Regions from separate parts of the Bacillus inaquosorum genome, predicted to be linked through region 3. Evidence: predicted binding sites of a transcription regulator. Region 3 holds the regulator's gene; each other region holds the start of a gene.
What was found. Region 3 encodes LexA, which represses DNA repair genes until DNA is damaged. Its sites were predicted from a motif close to CGAACATATGTTCG; they were not measured.
Positions count from the first base shown of each region.

Region 1 (4,727 bases), 820 kb from region 3:
AGCCCCTGTTTGTTTGCATTCTTTTATAAATTCATAGCGTATTGGTTGTTCAGCCACTTTTGATGAGGCCTCCTGTTCTCAAAATTATATAATCAGCATCGCGTCTCCGAAGCTGAAGAAACGGTATTCCTCTTCCACCGCATGGTTATAAGCGCGGAGAACGTTTTCTCTTCCCGCAAGCGCGCTGACCAGCATAATCAATGACGATTTCGGCAAATGGAAGTTTGTAATCATTCCGTCAATGGCTTTAAATTCATAGCCCGGATAAATAAAAATAGATGTCCAGCCGCTTGATGCTTTAAATTGCCCATCATGTTCCCCGGCAATCGTTTCAAGCGTGCGTGTCGATGTCGTGCCGACAGAAATAATCCGGCCGCCATTTTCCCTTACTTTGTTTAAGGCTGCCGCCGTTTCTTCTGACATTTGATAAAACTCTGCATGCATATTATGCTCTTCAACGTCATCGGCACTCACAGGGCGAAACGTTCCAAGGCCTACGTGCAGAGTGATGAACTCAATTTGCACACCTTTGTCTTTCAATTGCTGCAAGATTTCTTCCGTGAAGTGAAGTCCCGCAGTAGGCGCGGCCGCAGAGCCGATTTCTTTAGAATATACGGTCTGGTAGCGCTCTCTGTCATCGAGCTGTTCTTTAATATATGGCGGGAGTGGCATCTCTCCAAGGGATTCCAGCACTTCGTAGAAAATACCGTCATACTGGAATTCCATTTTTCTGCCGCCATGCTCAAGCTCTTCCGTGCAGACAGCCTTCAATCTTCCGTCTCCAAATGTCACAACGGTTCCTTTTTTTACCCGTTTCGCTGGTTTGGCAAGTGTTTCCCACTTGTCACCAGCTTCCTGTTTCAGCAAAAGCAGTTCCACTTTCGCGCCGGTATCCTCTTTTGTCCCGAATAACCGCGCAGGCAGCACACGGGTATTGTTCAGTACAAGACAATCTCCTTTTTTAAAGAAACTGATAATGTGTTTAAACGAGCTGTCAGTCAGCTCTCCTGTATGTTTATCAAGCACCATCAGCCTTGAAGCATCACGCTGCTCCAACGGCACTTGTGCAATTAAACGTTCGGGTAGTTCAAAATCAAATAAATCGACTTTCATGATGATTTCACCTTTATTCTAGTCTTTTGTTATTTCATTCTGCCGAAAAGATTAAGCAAAATTGATAATACCACACTTATGATGATACAAGTGACAACCGGGAAGAAAAATGTGACATTTCCTTTTTTCACAAAAATATCTCCCGGCATCTTGCCGACAAAATGCAAAACTGCTCCAATGATAAGCAAAACAGCACCAAGAATCATAATGATCTTAGGGAATTCAGTCATATCGGGGAGCCTCCATTTGGAAATGATGATAAACGGCCGGTGTCACGATCCTTCCACGCGGCGTTCTTTGGATAAATCCGATTTGCAGGAGGTACGGTTCGTACACGTCTTCAATCGTATGCGGTTCTTCGCCGATTGTGGCTGAAATGGTATCAAGACCCACCGGGCCGCCGTTAAATTTTTCGATCATGCCCATCAGCAGCTTGTGATCAATATGATCCAAACCGAGACGGTCAACCTGAAGCCGCTCAAGCGCATCCTGCGAAATCTCTTCCGTAATCCGGCTGTCACCCAGCACCTGGGCGAAGTCGCGGACCCTTCTCAGGAGACGATTCGCTACGCGGGGCGTACCTCTCGATCTTCTTGCAATTTCAAGAGCGGACGGTTTATCAATCTCAACCTCGAATACATCTGCAGTTCTTGTGACAATATCCGCCAGTTCCTCTTGCGTATAGTATTCAAGGCGCGACATTACGCCGAATCGATCTCTTAACGGCGCTGTCAAAAGCCCTACCCTCGTCGTGGCGCCTACCAGCGTAAAAGGCGGCAGGTCAAGCCGGACCGAGCGGGCAGAGGGACCTTTGCCGATCACAATATCCAGACAAAAGTCCTCCATCGCAGGATAAAGCACTTCTTCAATCGATCTGTGCAGCCTATGTATTTCATCAATAAATAATACATCTCCCGGCTCCAGCGCCGTTAATATGGCAGCCAAGTCACCAGGTCTTTCAATCGCAGGCCCTGATGTCGTCCGCAATTCCACTCCCATTTCATTGGCAACGATGGAGGCAAGCGTGGTTTTCCCGAGTCCGGGCGGCCCGTACAGAAGAACATGATCCAGCGTCTCCTGTCTCATTTTTGCCGCATCTATAAACACGCGCAAATTTTCTTTCACCTTATGCTGCCCGATATACTGCGCCAGATTTTGCGGCCTCAGGCTTTGCTCTATCACTGATTCATGGTTGTCTGCTTCACTTGAGACGAGCCGTTCATCCATGAACATCACCTTACTTCAATAGTTTTTGTAATGCTTTTTTCACGTATTGGTCTGTTGTCAGCCCAATATCTTCTTTCAGGTGAGGAAGCACCTTTTTGATTTCTTTTTCAGCATATCCGAGAACCCTGAGGGCCTCAAGCGCTTCTTCGAGAGCCGTTTCTGCTGTTTGCTTTTCAAGCCTTTCTTCATGATTAAACAGATTTTCAATCATTTCAGGCACAACATCAGCAAGCTTTCCTTTTAAATCAAGAATAATCTGGCGCGCGGTTTTCTTTCCTACACCAGGAAACTTGACCAAAAAGGCTTCATCCTCATTTTCAATCGCTTGGATAACCGCTCCCGGTTCACCTGAGCCCAAAATGGCGAGTGCGCCTTTTGGACCGATCCCGGTCACGTTTAAGAGCTTTGTAAAGAGCGCCTTCTCCTCTCTTGTTGAAAAACCGTAGAGCGAAAAAGCATCCTCTCTGATATGATGGTACGTAAAAATCGTTTCTTGACTTCTCTCCTTATATATAAACGGATTCGGCGTGAAAATCTGATAGCCAATGCCGCCGTTCTCTATCACAATATATTGGGGAGATACATAATCAATCGTCCCTTTAACAAATTCGATCACGCAAATTCACCTCTTTGACTGTTCTTCATTGTACCATAAAAACAGCCAAAGTCTTATAGAAAAGTTAACATATGTTCGCTTCTCTCTCATTCTTCCACGAAAAAAAAGACATGAATACATGTCTTCAATCAGCGGACGTCACCCGCTGTATGTCTTCATATGTTCTATGACGTCCTCAAACTCCGCTTTTGTCCGAAATGGAATGCCTTTCAGCAGATTTTTTTGCATATGGCTTTCCAGCCTTTCTAAATCAATTTGGAAAAAAGACTGAATCGGTTCGGAAGCTGACTCAGGCCGACCATGAAAAGTGGAAATCACTCCATTATCCGATACACCGATATACCCGTTCACCTTGCTGAGCGGAGAAATATCGTCCATTTGCTTCCGGAAGAGCACATAACCCTTTTTTTGTTCGACCAGTGTCCAGCCGGCATAAGCTGCCCAAAAATCATCCATAGAAAGCACTTTTTCACGCTTATGCTCAATGCTGACATCTCCGTCCAAATACACTTTTTCAAGCTGCACATGCACCTGCAGCGGTTCATAGTGCTCCACTTCCGCCCCAAGTGCGCGGGGAGGAGCACCTATTAGAAATGCTGCGGCTGAGCAAAGAATGCCCAGCAACAGATACGCCGTGCTGAATCGTTTCACCCTCTACACCTCTTTGCACACGTTTATGATTAGTTTGACCAAAGAGGCTACTGCTTAACCGTTTTCTCGAAATTTGTTTGCACGTTTTCCCTGACCAGCCGTTCTTCCGTATACACATCAGCGCTTTGCTCAGAAATCGTCAAAAATTGTGTCAGAAAAGCACTGAAAAAATACAGCGCCGCAAAGATCCAAATGACGCCGCCAGCGCCGATCGGTCCAATGAAAAGACTCACAATGCCCGGTGCAATAAACGCACATAATCCGGACCCCAAGTTTAACACAGACATGGCAGCGCCTTTATTATCAGGAGCAAGCGTCGGCAAAAGCGCACTTAATGGCACATAGCCTGCCAATGCCGCACCGTAGCAGCAGGCGATAATCATCAGCACCCAATACTGATGCCCGATTAACTGAGGCGTGTAATAAAGCGCCAGCGTAAAAATGCCGCACCCCACACCTCCAAACCACATCACGGTATTGCGCCAGCCAAGTTTATCTCCGACTGCACCGAAAATAATATTAAACACAATATTAACAAAAAACAGCGTTCCCCATATTTGCAGCCATTCTGAAACAGAATATCCGTAGCGCGCTAAATAAGTCGGGAGAAAGATGGCAAATCCAAATTGTCCTATGGCATTAATTGTCTTGACCACTCCGCCGATGCCGACTTTAGGGTTTTCAAACATAATTGTAAATGCCTTCGACAACTCTTTCCATTTCGGCTGATCTTGTTTTTGCACAGGTGTAAATTTATCTTTGTTAAAAAATAGGGCGAGAAATCCGCCTGCCGCTACAAACAGTAAAGCGCTCCAAAGCGTATTGATTTCCCCAAATGCCGGAACCGCATAGCTTGAATAGAATGGACCGAGCACGTTAAGGCCGCACGTAAACATAAACCAAAACCAGCCGACGGCTTTTCCAAGAATCTTTTGAGAGGTGCTGTATGACACCCACACAAGAAAAGAGTATGCAAACAGCGGATATCCCAAGCCTCTAAGAGCATAGCTGCCTAAGAGAGCCGGATAATACATATGAGGAATCGCCCAGCCGATAAAAGCGGCCGAACCGAGGATAAATGCAAGCAAGCCGACAGTCATCGTTTTTCTTGGCCCCCAAG
Region 1 is NZ_CP096592.1:2,781,467-2,786,193, forward strand. It holds gene tgt (tRNA guanosine(34) transglycosylase Tgt) at 1-57, opposite strand, end outside; gene queA (tRNA preQ1(34) S-adenosylmethionine ribosyltransferase-isomerase QueA) at 85-1,113, opposite strand; gene M1M80_RS14055 (DUF2905 domain-containing protein) at 1,143-1,343, opposite strand; gene ruvB (Holliday junction branch migration DNA helicase RuvB) at 1,336-2,340, opposite strand; gene ruvA (Holliday junction branch migration protein RuvA) at 2,351-2,956, opposite strand; gene bofC (sporulation cell-cell signaling protein BofC) at 3,095-3,607, opposite strand; gene M1M80_RS14075 (MFS transporter) at 3,655-4,727, opposite strand, start outside.
Region 1: ruvA (Holliday junction branch migration protein RuvA) is a predicted target of LexA. The motif match lies at 3,021-3,034, and genes of this name have one in related genera.

Region 2 (4,727 bases), 1.4 Mb from region 3:
CTGCATCCTCCGACAGTCCTTTCGCCAGCCGCGCTTTCAGTTTTTCACCGCCGCTTAACTGTTGGAAATCACGGACGGGCACACGCCATTTCTCCAATAATTTCTTTTCGGCAGGCGTCTGATCCGCGAAGGAATACGACGCGGTTTCCTGTTCAACCATCGTCATTTTTATATCCTGCCGAAGGATTTGTCCCTGTGCAGGGGCTAAGTCATTGTGTATGAGGTGCAGCAGCGTAGATTTCCCAGCGCCGTTTTTGCCGATAATCCCAATGATATCTCCTTGCTGAACACTTGCATTTACGTTTTTAAAAACAGTCAGATCCTTCACTTCATAACTGACGTTTGTTAATGTTACGATCTCTTTCATCCATATCCCTCGCTTTAAAGGGAGAATAAAAAAATCCTCCCAAAATGTGTTGGAAGGATTAGCCGCGCCTGTGCATGATCAAATAAGCTATTTTTCACAAATAGCAGTGTCGTATATATAGAAAATGGGCAGACTAATCCTATTTTTTCTGATTTGAAATATTGATTTCAAACGGTAAAAATAAGATTAGTTAATCATTGTCCACCCATCATCCCTTCTTGTTTTGATTACAAATACTATAGCATACCTTCAAATTCGAAAGCAAAGGTCATTTTCATCAAAAAAACTCCTGCTCTCATTTCTGAGGCAGGAGCTGCGAATCTTATTGATGCTTCGCTTTTCTTACTTTATAAATCACAATCAGCAAAATAAACCAAACCGGTGTAACGAATAGCGAAACTCTGGTATCCTCAGCCAATGCCAGCACAACAAGGATAAACGCCAGAAACGCAAGAATCAGGTAATTTGTAAACGGATAAAGCGGAAGCTTAAACTTATTTGTTTTTGCTAGTTCAGGTCTTGTTTTCCGGTATTTCATATGGCAGATGACCGTAATACCCCAAATATAGATAAAGCATAAGGTTGAAATGCTTGTGATCAGGGTGAATACGCCTTCTGGCATGATGTAGTTTAACGTGACACCGATTAAAATCACGATAGCCGAAAAGAACAATGCATTTCTAGGTACTTTACGCGGAGTCAGTTTCGCCATTGATTCAGGCGCATTGTTATCTTTCGCCAGGGAATAGACCATACGGCTTGTACTGAATACAGCGCTGTTGCATGCTGAAGCAGCGGATGTCAATACAACAAAGTTGATAATGCTTGCTGCCCCGACGATGCCCACCGCGACAAATACTTGTACGAATGGGCTCTCGCTAGGATTGACGACATCCCAAGGATAGATGCTCATAATCACAAGAAGAGCACCAATATAGAAAAGCAGCACCCGGACAGGGATATTGTTGATCGCTTTAGGAATTACTTTTTCAGGGTTTTCTGTTTCACCGGCTGTAAGTCCGACCAGCTCAATGCCGACAAAGGCAAACACAACCATCTGGAACGAGAGGATAAACCCGTGCATGCCATTCGGGAACATGCCTCCGTGGCTCCAGAGATTTGTGAAACTGGAGACCCCTGAGCTTGTGGAAAAACCTTTGAAAATCATCACAAGGCCAATGACGATCAGGGCCAAAATGGCAATGACTTTAATTAAAGCAAACCAAAATTCTAATTCTCCAAAAAGCTTGACGGTTGCCAGGTTCATAATCAGTAAAATAATCAGAGCGATTAAGCCGGGCACCCATTGCGGCACACCTGGGAGCCAATATTGGGTGTAAAGCCCGACGGCTGTCAGATCAGCCATCGCAATGGAAATCCAGCAGAACCAATATGTCCAGCCGGTGATAAAGGCTGCCATATCGCCTAAATAGTCTTGCACAAAATCAACAAAAGAGTGATAGTTCAAATTCGATAACAACAGTTCACCCAGAGATCTCATAATTAAAAAGCAAATGATCCCCGTGATCATGTAAGCAAATAAAATCGACGGTCCAGCAAAATGAATCGATTTTCCAGAGCCGAGAAATAAGCCTGTCCCAATGGCTCCGCCGATGGCGATGAGCTGGATATGCCTGTTTTTCAAGCCTCTCTCCAATTTTTGCTGATTTATATTGTCTTTCGTCATGTCGTCTGTCACTTTGTGTGTTCCTCCATTGAAAAATGTTTATTGAGTCAGCAATATGTTTTTAATGATTATTATAACACTAAAATTTCTATCTTTTTTACTATAAAGGATATATGAAAAGAAATTTTAATGTGATTTGGACTATTTCTCATAAAAAAAGCGGCTCCATTTAGGGAGCCGCTTTTTCTTATGCCATTTCTGTTTTTTTTATATACAGGTAGAGCCCGTAATCTGTCGGAGCTGATGCATATCCTGCCTGCCGCAGCATTGCCGTGATATTGCCGCGGTGGTATGTCCCGTGATTGACAACGTGGGGAACCAGTTCAGAAACAGTCGTTTTCATGATTCCGCCAGAGGGGTTTTGAATCTGGAGGGGCTTATTGAGCTGTTCTTTTTGCTTTAAAAATAATGTATAGCGCTCAGATAACGTTAGAAACAGGGCTTCCATTTCCCCCATTTCTTTTGCCTCTGTCTGTTCTTTAAGCTGTTCAGCTAACGCCATAGCATCACTCAAGCTTTTGCCGGAAAACACTTCAATCCAGCCTAAATCAGAAAGATAAACATGAGACAGCACATGGGATATCGACGGAAACACACTTTGCATGTCTTGGCGATATACCTCTTTTGGAAGCTCTTTTAATCGGCTGAATATTTGCTGATTGGCCCAGACGTTATATTCATACAATTTTAATGAAAAATCTGACATGTTAATTTACCCCTTTCGCGTTTATAACTTCTATTGTACACGAACGGGTGTTCTTTGTGGAGGTTCGTGAATAAAATATGTTGACAGACATAGTTTAGGGGAATAAACTAATTGACATTGATCATAAAGTTTACAGGGGTAAACTATAATGAGGAGGGGAAGATGTTGAATGAACAAAAGCTATGTCAGGCGATAAACCTGTTTGTAGAAGTATTACTTGAAGGGACAGAGTTTGTGCATCGTGAAATCAATCAGGATGTCTTCAAACATATCTCAAGGGAACAGGCGGACCTGTTAAAAATTTTAAAAGTTAAGGGCCCAACCTCTCCCGGCAGCCTGGCCATGTATCAAAATGTACATAAGAGCGCGATTTCGAACAGACTGAAAAAGCTGCTCGATAAGGGATTAGTTGAATGGGATGACTGTCCGGCCAAGAGTGATAAGCGCTCTAAGCTAATTAACATCACAACCAGCGGTGAAACCATACTAGAAGAATTAGATTCAGCCATCTTTAACGCTCTCAAAGGGCTGATCGATGATATAGATGAGGAACACTTAAATTCCATCATAGAGATATTCACCATTCTAAAAAGCAAATTTAAAGGAGGAGATCCTGCCGAATGAGAGCAATCATCAAATTCAAGTGGGCAATTGCAGCCGTTATATTAGCACTTACCGTTGTATTGAGTTTGTTTTCTCCGAACTTAACGGAGCTGGCCAATCAAAAGGGGCAGGCCCAGCTTCCCGCTGATGCCGTTTCAGAAAGAGCAAACGCCATTTTAAAACAAGCGGGAGAAGACAATAATTCGATCAGTGTTGTCTTTACATTAGACCACGCTTTGAAGAAAGAAACAGAGGATCAGCTTCGCACAATGGTCGATAAAATCAAAAAGATCGACGGTGTAGAAGAGGTAACGTCTCCTTTGACAGCTGAAAAAGAAGTCAAAGACCAATTAATTTCAAAAGATAAGAAAACCGTCCTCATTCCTGTCACGATTACAGGTTCTGATAAAAAGGCGGAAAAAATCGCGGATGACATTTATAAAATCGTTCCTGATGATTTGACCGCATATATTACGGGAGCTTCTCTCATCAATCAGGATTTCGCTCACAGCTCAGAGGAAGGGCTCAAGAAAACGGAAGTAATCACCGTCTGCCTGATCATCGGTTTACTGCTGATCGTGTTCCGATCTGTTGTGACGCCTTTTATCCCGATTGTGATTGTCGGTTTCTCTTATCTGATCAGTCAATCCATTTTGGGGATCCTTGTGTACAATGTTGATTTTCCTATCTCAACGTTTACGCAAACCTTCTTAGTCGCCATCCTGTTCGGTATCGGAACAGATTACTGCATTCTGCTTCTTACCCGATTCCGTGAAGAATTGGCAAACGGGCATGACAAAAAAGAAGCGGCGCTTATCGCTTACCGTACAGGAGGAAAAACCTTATTTATCAGCGGATTTGCGGTATTGATCGGATTTTCCGCCTTAGGATTTGCGAAGTTTGCGATTTTCCAATCCGCAGTAGGAGTCGCAGTCGGTGTTGGAATCTTAATGATCATCCTCTACACACTGCTGCCATTATTTATGGTGACGCTGGGTGAAAAATTATTCTGGCCTTCTAAGAAAGTGCTGTCCCACAGTGACAATAAATTATGGGCGTTTCTCGGGAGACATTCCGTTGTACGTCCGTTTCTGTTCATTGTCATCACGGTAATTATCACGCTTCCGTTCATTCTGACCTATGATGACCAGATTTCATTTGATTCGACTGCGGAAATCAGCAGCGATTATAAATCAATCAAAGCTCTCAAGGCCATCAAGGACGGATTCGGTGAAGGGAAAGCGTTCCCGATCAATGTTGTCGTGAAAGGAGACAAAGATCTCACAACAGCTGATACAATCCCTTATCTCGGAAATATCAGCAAAGCGATTGAGAAAGTCGATCATGTTGACTCTGTCATGACC
Region 2 is NZ_CP096592.1:607,454-612,180, forward strand. It holds gene vmlR (ABC-F type ribosomal protection protein VmlR) at 1-367, opposite strand, end outside; gene M1M80_RS03150 (amino acid permease) at 690-2,066, opposite strand; gene dinB (damage-inducible protein DinB) at 2,242-2,760, opposite strand; gene M1M80_RS03160 (MarR family transcriptional regulator) at 2,926-3,384, shown strand; gene M1M80_RS03165 (MMPL family transporter) at 3,381-4,727, shown strand, end outside.
Region 2: dinB (damage-inducible protein DinB) is a predicted target of LexA. The motif match lies at 2,801-2,814, and genes of this name have one in related genera.

Region 3 (4,727 bases):
GTCAGGAAACAGCTCATCTGCGGCTTCTGTTTGATATTGCAGAGTGTTATCCTTGGCTGTCAGTTCATTTCGAAAGGTTTCATCCAGCACATTTTCCAGCAAATACCGATGAAAAAAGTATTCAAAAACAGTAAGACAGGCAGCGGAAAGAAGAGCGGCTGCAAACGGTGGGAAATCGTTTCTTGTTTGAGTTAAAACAAAGACCCAAAGAATAACGAATGAAAGTCCAAAGTCAGCCAATGAAGCTGTAATATTGTTTGTTCTCGGAAGAACGATCATGTCACCGGAAAGGTATGATACAAAACCTAAGAAAAATGCAATAAACAGCACGCTTAAAAATGGCGCGTGATAGACTCTGTCCAAAATTACATATAAAAGGGCGAGAGTGAAAGCAATCTTTGAAGCAAGTGCAATGATATGTTTCATTTGACCACCTAAATTGTTATTTTTGAGGAAACTCCTAGCAAGTAAGGCCATGTTTGTTACAGTCATTATTTTGAACAAACCGATTTTGTTTACACTGGTATTTTTTTCTGGCTGTATGGAACTTTCTTGGTAAAAGAACGTACATATGGATGATCAGCTTTCGAGGAGGAATGATTTGTGGAGATAAAAGGAATCAATCACTTGTTATTTTCAGTTTCTCATCTGGATACATCGATTGATTTTTATCAAAATGTGTTTGGTGCCAAGCTGCTGGTAAAGGGGAGAACAACAGCATATTTTGATTTAAATGGCATCTGGCTTGCACTTAATGAAGAACCTGACATTCCGAGAAATGACATTAAGGCGTCTTATACCCATATTGCTTTTACCATTGAAGAGCGGGAGTTTGAGGAAATGTCAGCAAAATTAAAAAGGCTTCAAGCCAATATTCTGCCTGGCAGAGAACGAGATGAACGCGATCGAAAATCGATTTATTTTACCGACCCTGACGGCCACAAATTTGAATTTCATACCGGAACCCTTCAAGATAGGCTTCGTTATTATAAACAGGAAAAAACGCATATGGAATTTTATGATTAAAACACACTCGAGATATCACACAGAACATATACATAAATCTCATGTATGGTAAAAATATGGTGAAGGGGGGATGAAGTTGAAAATAAAAATCTTGGCCTTATCGGCAGTTTTGATGTGTTTTTTTTGCATTGGCAGTACCCATGCGACAGCTTTAGATTTTGAGCACAAAACAGACTTTATTTTAAATGACAGTACAAAATCTTTTGTTTTGGAAAATATTAGTGATGTTCCGGCGATCGACTATTTTTTAGGCTATCAGTTTACGATCTTGGGGGCCAATACTTGCTCAGTTGAGATTAGACTTCAGCGGCTGGGGCTTACGGGGGATTATACTACGCTGAGCACGAAGCAATTCAGCGGCAGCTGGTTAGATTTTAGAGCTCAGGATAAGGTTTCTATTGACCCATTTCATCGATACCGTATATTTGCCGAAGAGCATTCAGAATACTGCACAAGTGTTCGGGTAAAGGGCAGTTATGGTATAGAATATTTTCATTTTGATTAAAGCTCACGACGATTAAGGAAGTGAGCTGTTTTTTAGTATATGTTGAACTAACTAAACTATGTACTAAATTTTCATAAAATTCAGTTGTCGCGCTCCTTAAATGAACATAAAGCCTTATCATTCCACGACCTCAGAAAATGAAACGTTTTTAAGAAGATAACGTCTAATGTTTTAAACAGACAACATTCATAAAAGTTTCCTAAAGGAAAGAAAATTTCTTGACTTCAACAATCTTTTGGTGGATAATTATGGTGTAAACATGATGTTCTTTTTCCTCCTATTCAGGCTCGCACCTAAAAGTTAGGGCGGGCCTGCTTTTTTTGAACAATAAACCCCCTCTCCATAAAGGAAGAGGGGGTTGTTTTATGCTTCTGATAGATCAATAGATTAATGGACGGTTCTGAACACGCCAATCACTTTCCCTAGAATGCTGACATTCTGCAAGATGATAGGTTCCATCGTTGGGTTTTCAGGCTGTAAGCGAATGTGAGTATCCTCTTTATAGAAACGTTTTACCGTAGCTTCATCATCTTCTGTCATCGCAACTACAATTTCCCCGTTGTTCGCTGTGTTTTGCTGTTTAACGATGACATAATCCTTATCGAGAATACCAGCGTCAATCATACTGTCTCCCATAATCTCCAGCATAAACACATGCTCGTCAGGGGGAACCATTCGGTCTGGAAGCGGAAAATATTCTTCAATATTTTCTACTGCTGTAATAGGAGATCCCGCCGTGACTTTCCCGATGACCGGCACATTAACGACCTGGCTTTGCGGAATGTCTACTTCTTCATCAAGAATTTCTATAGCTCTTGGTTTTGTCGGATCCCGTCTGATCAGCCCTTTTGTTTCCAAACGGGCCAAGTGACCGTGGACAGTTGAACTGGAAGCAAGCCCGACAGCCTCTCCGATCTCTCTCACGGAAGGCGGATATCCTTTTGATTTAACCTCTGCTTTAATAAAACGGAGGATATCAAGTTGCCTTTTTGATAGCTTCGTCATTTTTTGCACCTCAAAACGTCGATTTTAAGAAGATTATAGCATGATTTTCCTTACAGTACAAACATAGGTTCGAAAAAACAATTGACAGAAACGTGTGTTCGTATATACTGAAATTATAAAAAGGCGAACAAACATTCCTGTTGGAGGTTATGATCATGAGTAAAGAATCTATTATTTTTGTCGGTCTGTTCACAGTGATTTTGAGCGCGGTTATCCTTTTGCTGTCATATACAAGCAGCGGCCAGGAGCTTAATCAGTATGTTAAAATAGAAGTTCAGCAAGGCGATACATTATGGTCAATTGCTGATCAGGTAGCAGATAAAAAAAAGATAAACAAAAGTGAATTTATTGAATGGGTAGCTGATAACAATCATCTTCAGACGTCTGATATCCAGCCGGGAGATGAATTGGTGATTCCGTTGAAAAAGAAGCATCAGGATGCATATGAATTGGCAACTGTAAGATAGAGAGGATAGATAGAAAAAATGAAAGCACTCATTTATGCCCGCGTAAGTACAAATAAAGAACAGCAGGAGACTTCATTAAAGCGGCAGGAGGAGGAGCTTACAGCGATTGCAGCCGAGAACGGCCTGGAAGTCGTCAAAGTGATTTCTGAAAAAGCCAGCGGATATGAAATGGACCGGGACGGTGTATTTGAGCTGCTTGATGAGATCAAGAATTCGGGAATTGATGTTATTTTGGTTCAGGATGAGACTAGGCTTGGACGGGGAAATGCAAAAATCGCACTGCTTCATTGTATCTACAGAGAAGGTGTGAAAGTCTATACAACAGCTCACAGAGGTGAACTGGAGTTATCGGAGGCTGACTCGATGGTGCTGGAGATCGTCAGCATTGTGGAAGAGTACCAGCGGAAAATTCACAACATGAAAATCAAGCGGGGAATGAAGCGTGCAGTAAAAAACGGGTTTAAACCGCAAAAAAACCTGAAAAACCAACATGAAAACAGCGGAAAAGAAAGAATAGAGGTACCAATCTCAGAGATCGTCCGCCTAAGAGCGAATAAACTGACGTTCGCAGAAATCGCGGCTACGCTAAGAGGGTTTGGCTATGATGTGTCTAAAGCGACCGTCCACCGGCGGTTTCAGGAATACATAGAGAATGAAGAGACAGCCGAGTGAATCAGTTGTAAAACTCTTTTTGATCTAGTACTATATAGACAAAATGCAATAAAGGAGTTTAACATGATTTCAAACGCAAAAATTGCAAGAATTAATGAACTTGCTGCCAAAGCCAAAGCTGGCGTTATTACAGAAGAAGAAAAAGCCGAACAGCAAAAGCTCCGTCAAGAGTACCTGAAAGGGTTTCGCTCTTCTATGAAAAACACTTTAAAAAGTGTGAAAATCATTGACCCAGAAGGCAATGATGTTACACCAGAAAAACTAAAAAGAGAACAAAGAAATAACAAACTTCACTAATATAAGAGGAATACGGAAATATCGTATTCCTCTTTTGTATATACTATAAGCAAAACTTTTATGTGACAAAATTCAACAAGTTTCTCTCAAATTTAAGCTGAAACAGTTGAGAAAAAGTCGTCAGACATTTATGATGTAAGGGTACAACACATAAGGAAGGGGATTTTTATGGATACAATTGAAAAGAAATCAGTTGCTACCATTCGCACACTGTCAATAGACGCTATTGAAAAAGCAAATTCTGGTCACCCAGGGATGCCAATGGGGACCGCTCCAATGGCATACACACTGTGGACAAAATTTATGAACGTAAGTCCGGCAAACCCTGGCTGGTTTAACCGTGACCGTTTTGTTTTATCTGCTGGACACGGATCAGCACTTTTATACAGCATGCTTCATTTAAGCGGGTTTGATCTTAGCATCGAAGATCTTAAGGGATTCCGCCAATGGGGCAGCAAAACACCTGGACACCCGGAATTTGGACATACTGCCGGTGTTGATGCAACAACAGGTCCGCTTGGCCAAGGAATTGCCATGGCGGTCGGAATGGCTATTGCTGAACGCCATTTAGCGGAAACTTACAACCGTGATTCATTTAACGTAGTCGATCATTATACATACAGTATTTGCGGTGATGGTGATTTAATGGAAGGTATTTCTTCTGAAGCCGCTTCACTCGCAGGCCATCTTCAGCTTGGCCGTCTGATCGTATTATACGATTCTAATGACATCTCTCTCGATGGAGATCTTGACCG
Region 3 is NZ_CP096592.1:1,961,363-1,966,089, forward strand. It holds gene M1M80_RS09785 (YndM family protein) at 1-426, opposite strand, end outside; gene fosM (FosM family fosfomycin resistance protein) at 604-1,026, shown strand; gene M1M80_RS09795 (hypothetical protein) at 1,097-1,531, shown strand; gene lexA (transcriptional repressor LexA) at 1,919-2,536, opposite strand; gene yneA (cell division suppressor protein YneA) at 2,686-3,003, shown strand; gene M1M80_RS09810 (YneB family resolvase-like protein) at 3,022-3,675, shown strand; gene M1M80_RS09815 (DUF896 domain-containing protein) at 3,739-3,972, shown strand; gene tkt (transketolase) at 4,141-4,727, shown strand, end outside.

Region 4 (4,727 bases), 480 kb from region 3:
ACTAAATTCAGGTCAGATCTCATTTTGCGTAAGGGAGACGGGCATAAGGTTGAAGAAGTGCTGGTAAGGCGGGTATGATATCGTGCATTATATTGAACTGTATGTCTCTGATTTGGAAACGTCTCGACGGTTTTGGGGATGGTTCTTAAAAGAACTTGGCTATAAAGAGTTTCAAAAAGGCCGGATCGGATTAAGGTAGAGCTCACTGCCCCAAGCGGTTAATCGTGATCTTCGGGCAGGCTGTTAAGCTTTTTCTCAATGCGATCCAGCTGCGCTTTTCGGTTCTTCGCATACTTGAAGCCTGTAACAGCTGCAAAGATGACAGCGGCAAACACGATAAATACGAAAAACTGAAACATCACATCACCTATATTCATGTGCATCACCTCATTTTTGCGGGAGAGATTGGTTCTCTCCCGTTTTTTTGTTTAAAGCGGCTTTTCCAGCGCGGACCGGTGTTTTGTCATTTCCGTTTTCATCTGCCGATAGGCAAACGCTAAAAATGGCAGGCCGAGCAGGGTGATGCCGCTCAGGACAGAAAAAATAAAAATCGGCCGGCCAGCGCCAAATAGGTCTATACATATACCCCCGACCCAGGGGCCGATGACGTTTCCGAGCTGTGAAAAACCGATTGCCCCGAAATAAGTGCCTTTTAATCCTGGTTTTGCAATCTGGTCTACAAACAAATCCATCATAGAGAATAAAAGCACTTCGCCGATTGTAAATGTAACCACGATTATAACAAGGGATGAAACACCGTGTGATATGGTGAAAATGGCCATGCTGACACTAACCATCACATTACCGAGCATCAGGGAGCGAAGCGGCGAAAAACGTTTTGCAAAATGGACGATGGGAAACTGCGTTGCCAACACAACGATTGCGTTTAATGTCAGCATCAACCCGTACAGCTTCGTTCCATTGCCGATCAAGGGGTTCTGCGCCATATACTGCGGAAATGTTGAACTGAATTGTGAGTAGCCAAAGGTGCATAGTGTAATGCCGACCAAAGCAATTGTAAAAAGATGATCCTTTTGCGTCACCATAAATGCTTACCGCACGCTCATATTTCGGGATTGGCCTGATGCTGATGAGGATGGATGTTTTTTAAATTGGATGGCAAGCACGAGTCCGTATAGTCCGTAAATGACTGCGGGCACCAAAAAGGGTGCGGTCGATTGAGATGAGCCGAAATACAGGCCGAGTACCGGTCCGAAGACAACGCCGATATTAATAGCTGCATAGCGTAAATTAAAAACAAGCAGTCTGTTTTTTTCTTCTGCCATATCAGACAGCAAAGCCTTTGAAGTTGGCTCAAACAGTGATTTGCAAAGACCGTTTAATGCGTTTACCACAAAAAACACCCAGAGATGAGATGCCGCCGCAAATCCTGCAAATACCAGCATCCAGCCGAAAATGGACACAAGCATCATGTTTTTTCTGCCAAATTTGTCCGAGATATATCCGCCGTAAAAGCTTGCAAGGATGCCGACTGATGAGCTTGCGGCAATGACCAGCCCTGCATAGGACGCTGATGCGCCCTGGATGGCTGTTAAATAAATCGCTAAAAAAGGGATACTCATCGATGTGGCCATTCTGCCGAAAATGGTTCCGATTATAATTGTCCAGCTGATCGGGTGGATATTTTTCCATTTCTTCATAAATCGTATTCTCTCCTGTATGTAAGAATCTTTTCCTATCATATATGAAAAAATTCCCTTCTCCAATAGAGAATTCAAAATATTTTGTTATTGACATTTTACCATGTGTGGACATCATTGAAATTGAGGTTAAAGCATTCGGAAGGAAAATGACGATATGTCTGACGCTTATCTGGGGTAAAAGGACAATATGAATTGATGCTGGAATGCTAGACATTTTAAAACGATTCGGCAGGGCATGGAAGAATACGGAGGTCCGTTTGAAACATTAAAGGCAGTGATTTTAACCCATCATGATGTGGATCAAGTTCCGAAAATGCTCAGTGATGCCGGACATGAGATCAAGATATACGCGAACTGGAGCGGCTGCCTTATTTTGAAGGGCATTCGGGTGATTTTTACGCCGGGGATTGTCAGGCCATATCAATCTATGGAGCGTGAGAAAAGCCTGCTTTTCTTTGCAAGCCCTTCTGCAGTATGACACGCTTGAGACTGTTATTTGTTATCACGGCGGTGTTTTCAAAGGGAAGCCGCATCAGCGGCTGAAAGAACTGACAGTCTGATTGGGGCGCTGTGCGCCTCTGTTTTCTTTTGACCAGCGTTTAAGAGAACAGTCCTTGATTTGTGACATAGTCATAAATGATATCTTCTATATGTGCATGCAGATCCTCATCGGGTTCTTCATTCCGTCTCTCTTCTAAGGCGGCTTTCAGGCTTTGTTTTTCGTACGGGCTTAACGGATCTATGGCAACATTTCTGCCGTATTGACGCAGTGCCTGCCCCATCATTTTTTCAACAAATTTCTCCATTATGACTCTCCTATCCTTATGCTTCGCTTTTATTCTACTAAATGTTTTTCTTCTCTCACACCCTTGGATCATATTTTCTGTCAGACAAGAATCATTTACCAGTATAAAACGAACATATTTTCGCATATAATAGAAAAGGCGAACGTAAGTTCTTTTTAGAGGTGTATATGATGAAAGAAAAAGTGATTTTTCTCGTTGACATGCAATCGTTTTATGCATCTGTAGAGAAAGCGGAAAATCCACATTTGAAAAATAGGCCCGTCATTGTTTCGGGTGATCCTGAAAGAAGGGGCGGAGTCGTATTGGCTGCCTGCCCGCTGGCGAAACAAAAGGGGGTGGCGAATGCTTCGCGGCTGTGGGAGGCGCAGGAAAAGTGCCCTGAAGCTGTTGTGCTCCGGCCCCGTATGCAGCGGTACATTGATGTATCACTGCAAATCACGGCCATTTTAGAGGAATATACAGACCTTGTGGAGCCGTATTCCATCGATGAACAATTCATGGACATTACAGGCAGCCAGAAGCTGTTTGGGACGCCGGAGGAGATCGCGACAAGCATTCAGGGCAGAATCATGCGGGAGATCGGCGTTTATGCGCGGGTCGGAATCGGCCCTAACAAAGCGCTAGCCAAAATCGCGTGCGACAATTTTGCCAAAAAGAATAAGAACGGTATTTTTACCTTAACGAAAGAAAATATGAAAACTGATATGTGGCCGCTCCCGGTGGGCAGCATGTTTGGCGTCGGGAGCCGAATGAAGCATCATTTAAACCGAATGGGCATCAGTACGATCGGCGGGCTCGCGGCTTTTCCGCTCGATCTTTTAAAAAAGAAATGGGGCATTAACGGCCACGTGCTGTGGATGACGGCGAACGGGATCGACTATTCCCCTGTATCAACTTCATCTCTGGACGGGCAAAAGGCGATTGGCCATGGAATGACTCTCCCAAAAGACTACGAACACTTTGACAAAGAAATCAAAGTCGTGCTGCTGGAGCTGAGTGAAGAAGTGTGCAGGCGAAGCCGAAACGCCGGAGTAATGGGGCAGACGGTATCAGTGAGCTGCCGGGGGGCTGATTTTGATTGGCCGACGGGCTTCAACCGGCAAGTGAAGCTGGCGGAGCCGACTAATTCTACGCAGGATGTATATGAGGCTGTATGCCGGCTGTTTCTTACGTTTTGGGACGGGAAGCCTGTCCGCCGCCTCGGGGTCAATCTGTCTCAGCTCTCATCTGATGACATATGGCAGCTCAATTTATTTCAGGATTATGCAAAGAAAATGAACCTCGGCTATGTGATGGACGGCATTAAGAACCGGTTCGGCGACACAGCCATCATCCGGGCGGCGTCACTGACAGCGGCAGGCCAGGCATTTGAACGTGCGGCTAAAATAGGAGGTCACTATAAATGAACGACCATTTAAAAAGAGGCAACCTGCTGTGGGAAGGAAGCAGGATGTTTCTGCCGGAACATAAACAAAGCCTGCTTGAGAGAAAGCGCCATAAACAGAAGCTGCCAAAGCCGATCCTTGATCCTGATAAGCTGGAGGAGATGAATCAAACGCTTTGCGCCGCGATGGAGTTTGCTCAGGATATCACTGTCAGCTGCTTTCAGGACGGTGAAATTGTCCGCTGCACCGGAAAAATCTGCCGGTATGAAGAGTTTGAAAAAACAGTATGGATAAAAGGAGACGAGGATCAGCTGTATAAGCTGAAGCTTGATCAAGTGCTTGATATTGTGCTGTGAAGTCTCTCCCTCCTGCACTGGGGGGGAGAAATATGTGTAAAAATATCAAACATTGTTCCCTCGGCAGTCTGGAAACGTATGATGCAGGAAAGAAGGCATTTACAATTCCAGTCAGGCAAAATATAATTTTTATATTGTGAGAAAAAAAGAGCTGACATTCGTTTTGCCAGACGGAGGGAGATCAAATCGTAATGGATATTCGAACAATCACGTCTTCAGATTATGAAATGGTAACGTCTGTAATGAATGAATGGTGGGGCGGCAGACAGCTGAAAGAAAAATTGCCGAGATTATTTTTTGAGCATTTTCAGGACACAAGCTTTATCACATCTGAACATAACAGCATGACCGGATTTTTAATCGGATTTCAATCGCAATCGGACCCTGGAACGGCATACATCCATTTTTCCGGTGTGCATCCGGATTTCAGAAAAATGCAAATTGGTAAACAATTATACGATGTATTTATTGAAACAGTAAAACAAAGAGGCTGCACCCGGGTAAAGTGCGTCACTT
Region 4 is NZ_CP096592.1:2,437,217-2,441,943, reverse strand. It holds gene coaA (type I pantothenate kinase) at 1-78, shown strand, start outside; partial or broken gene M1M80_RS12160 (VOC family protein) at 83-193, shown strand; gene M1M80_RS12155 (hypothetical protein) at 219-377, opposite strand; partial or broken gene M1M80_RS12150 (MDR family MFS transporter) at 429-1,661, opposite strand; gene M1M80_RS12145 (hypothetical protein) at 1,900-2,142, shown strand; gene M1M80_RS12140 (YqzH family protein) at 2,264-2,470, opposite strand; gene M1M80_RS12135 (DNA polymerase IV) at 2,638-3,876, shown strand; gene M1M80_RS12130 (YolD-like family protein) at 3,873-4,211, shown strand; gene M1M80_RS12125 (GNAT family N-acetyltransferase) at 4,403-4,727, shown strand, end outside.
Region 4: M1M80_RS12135 (DNA polymerase IV) is a predicted target of LexA. The motif match lies at 2,580-2,593, and genes of this name have one in related genera.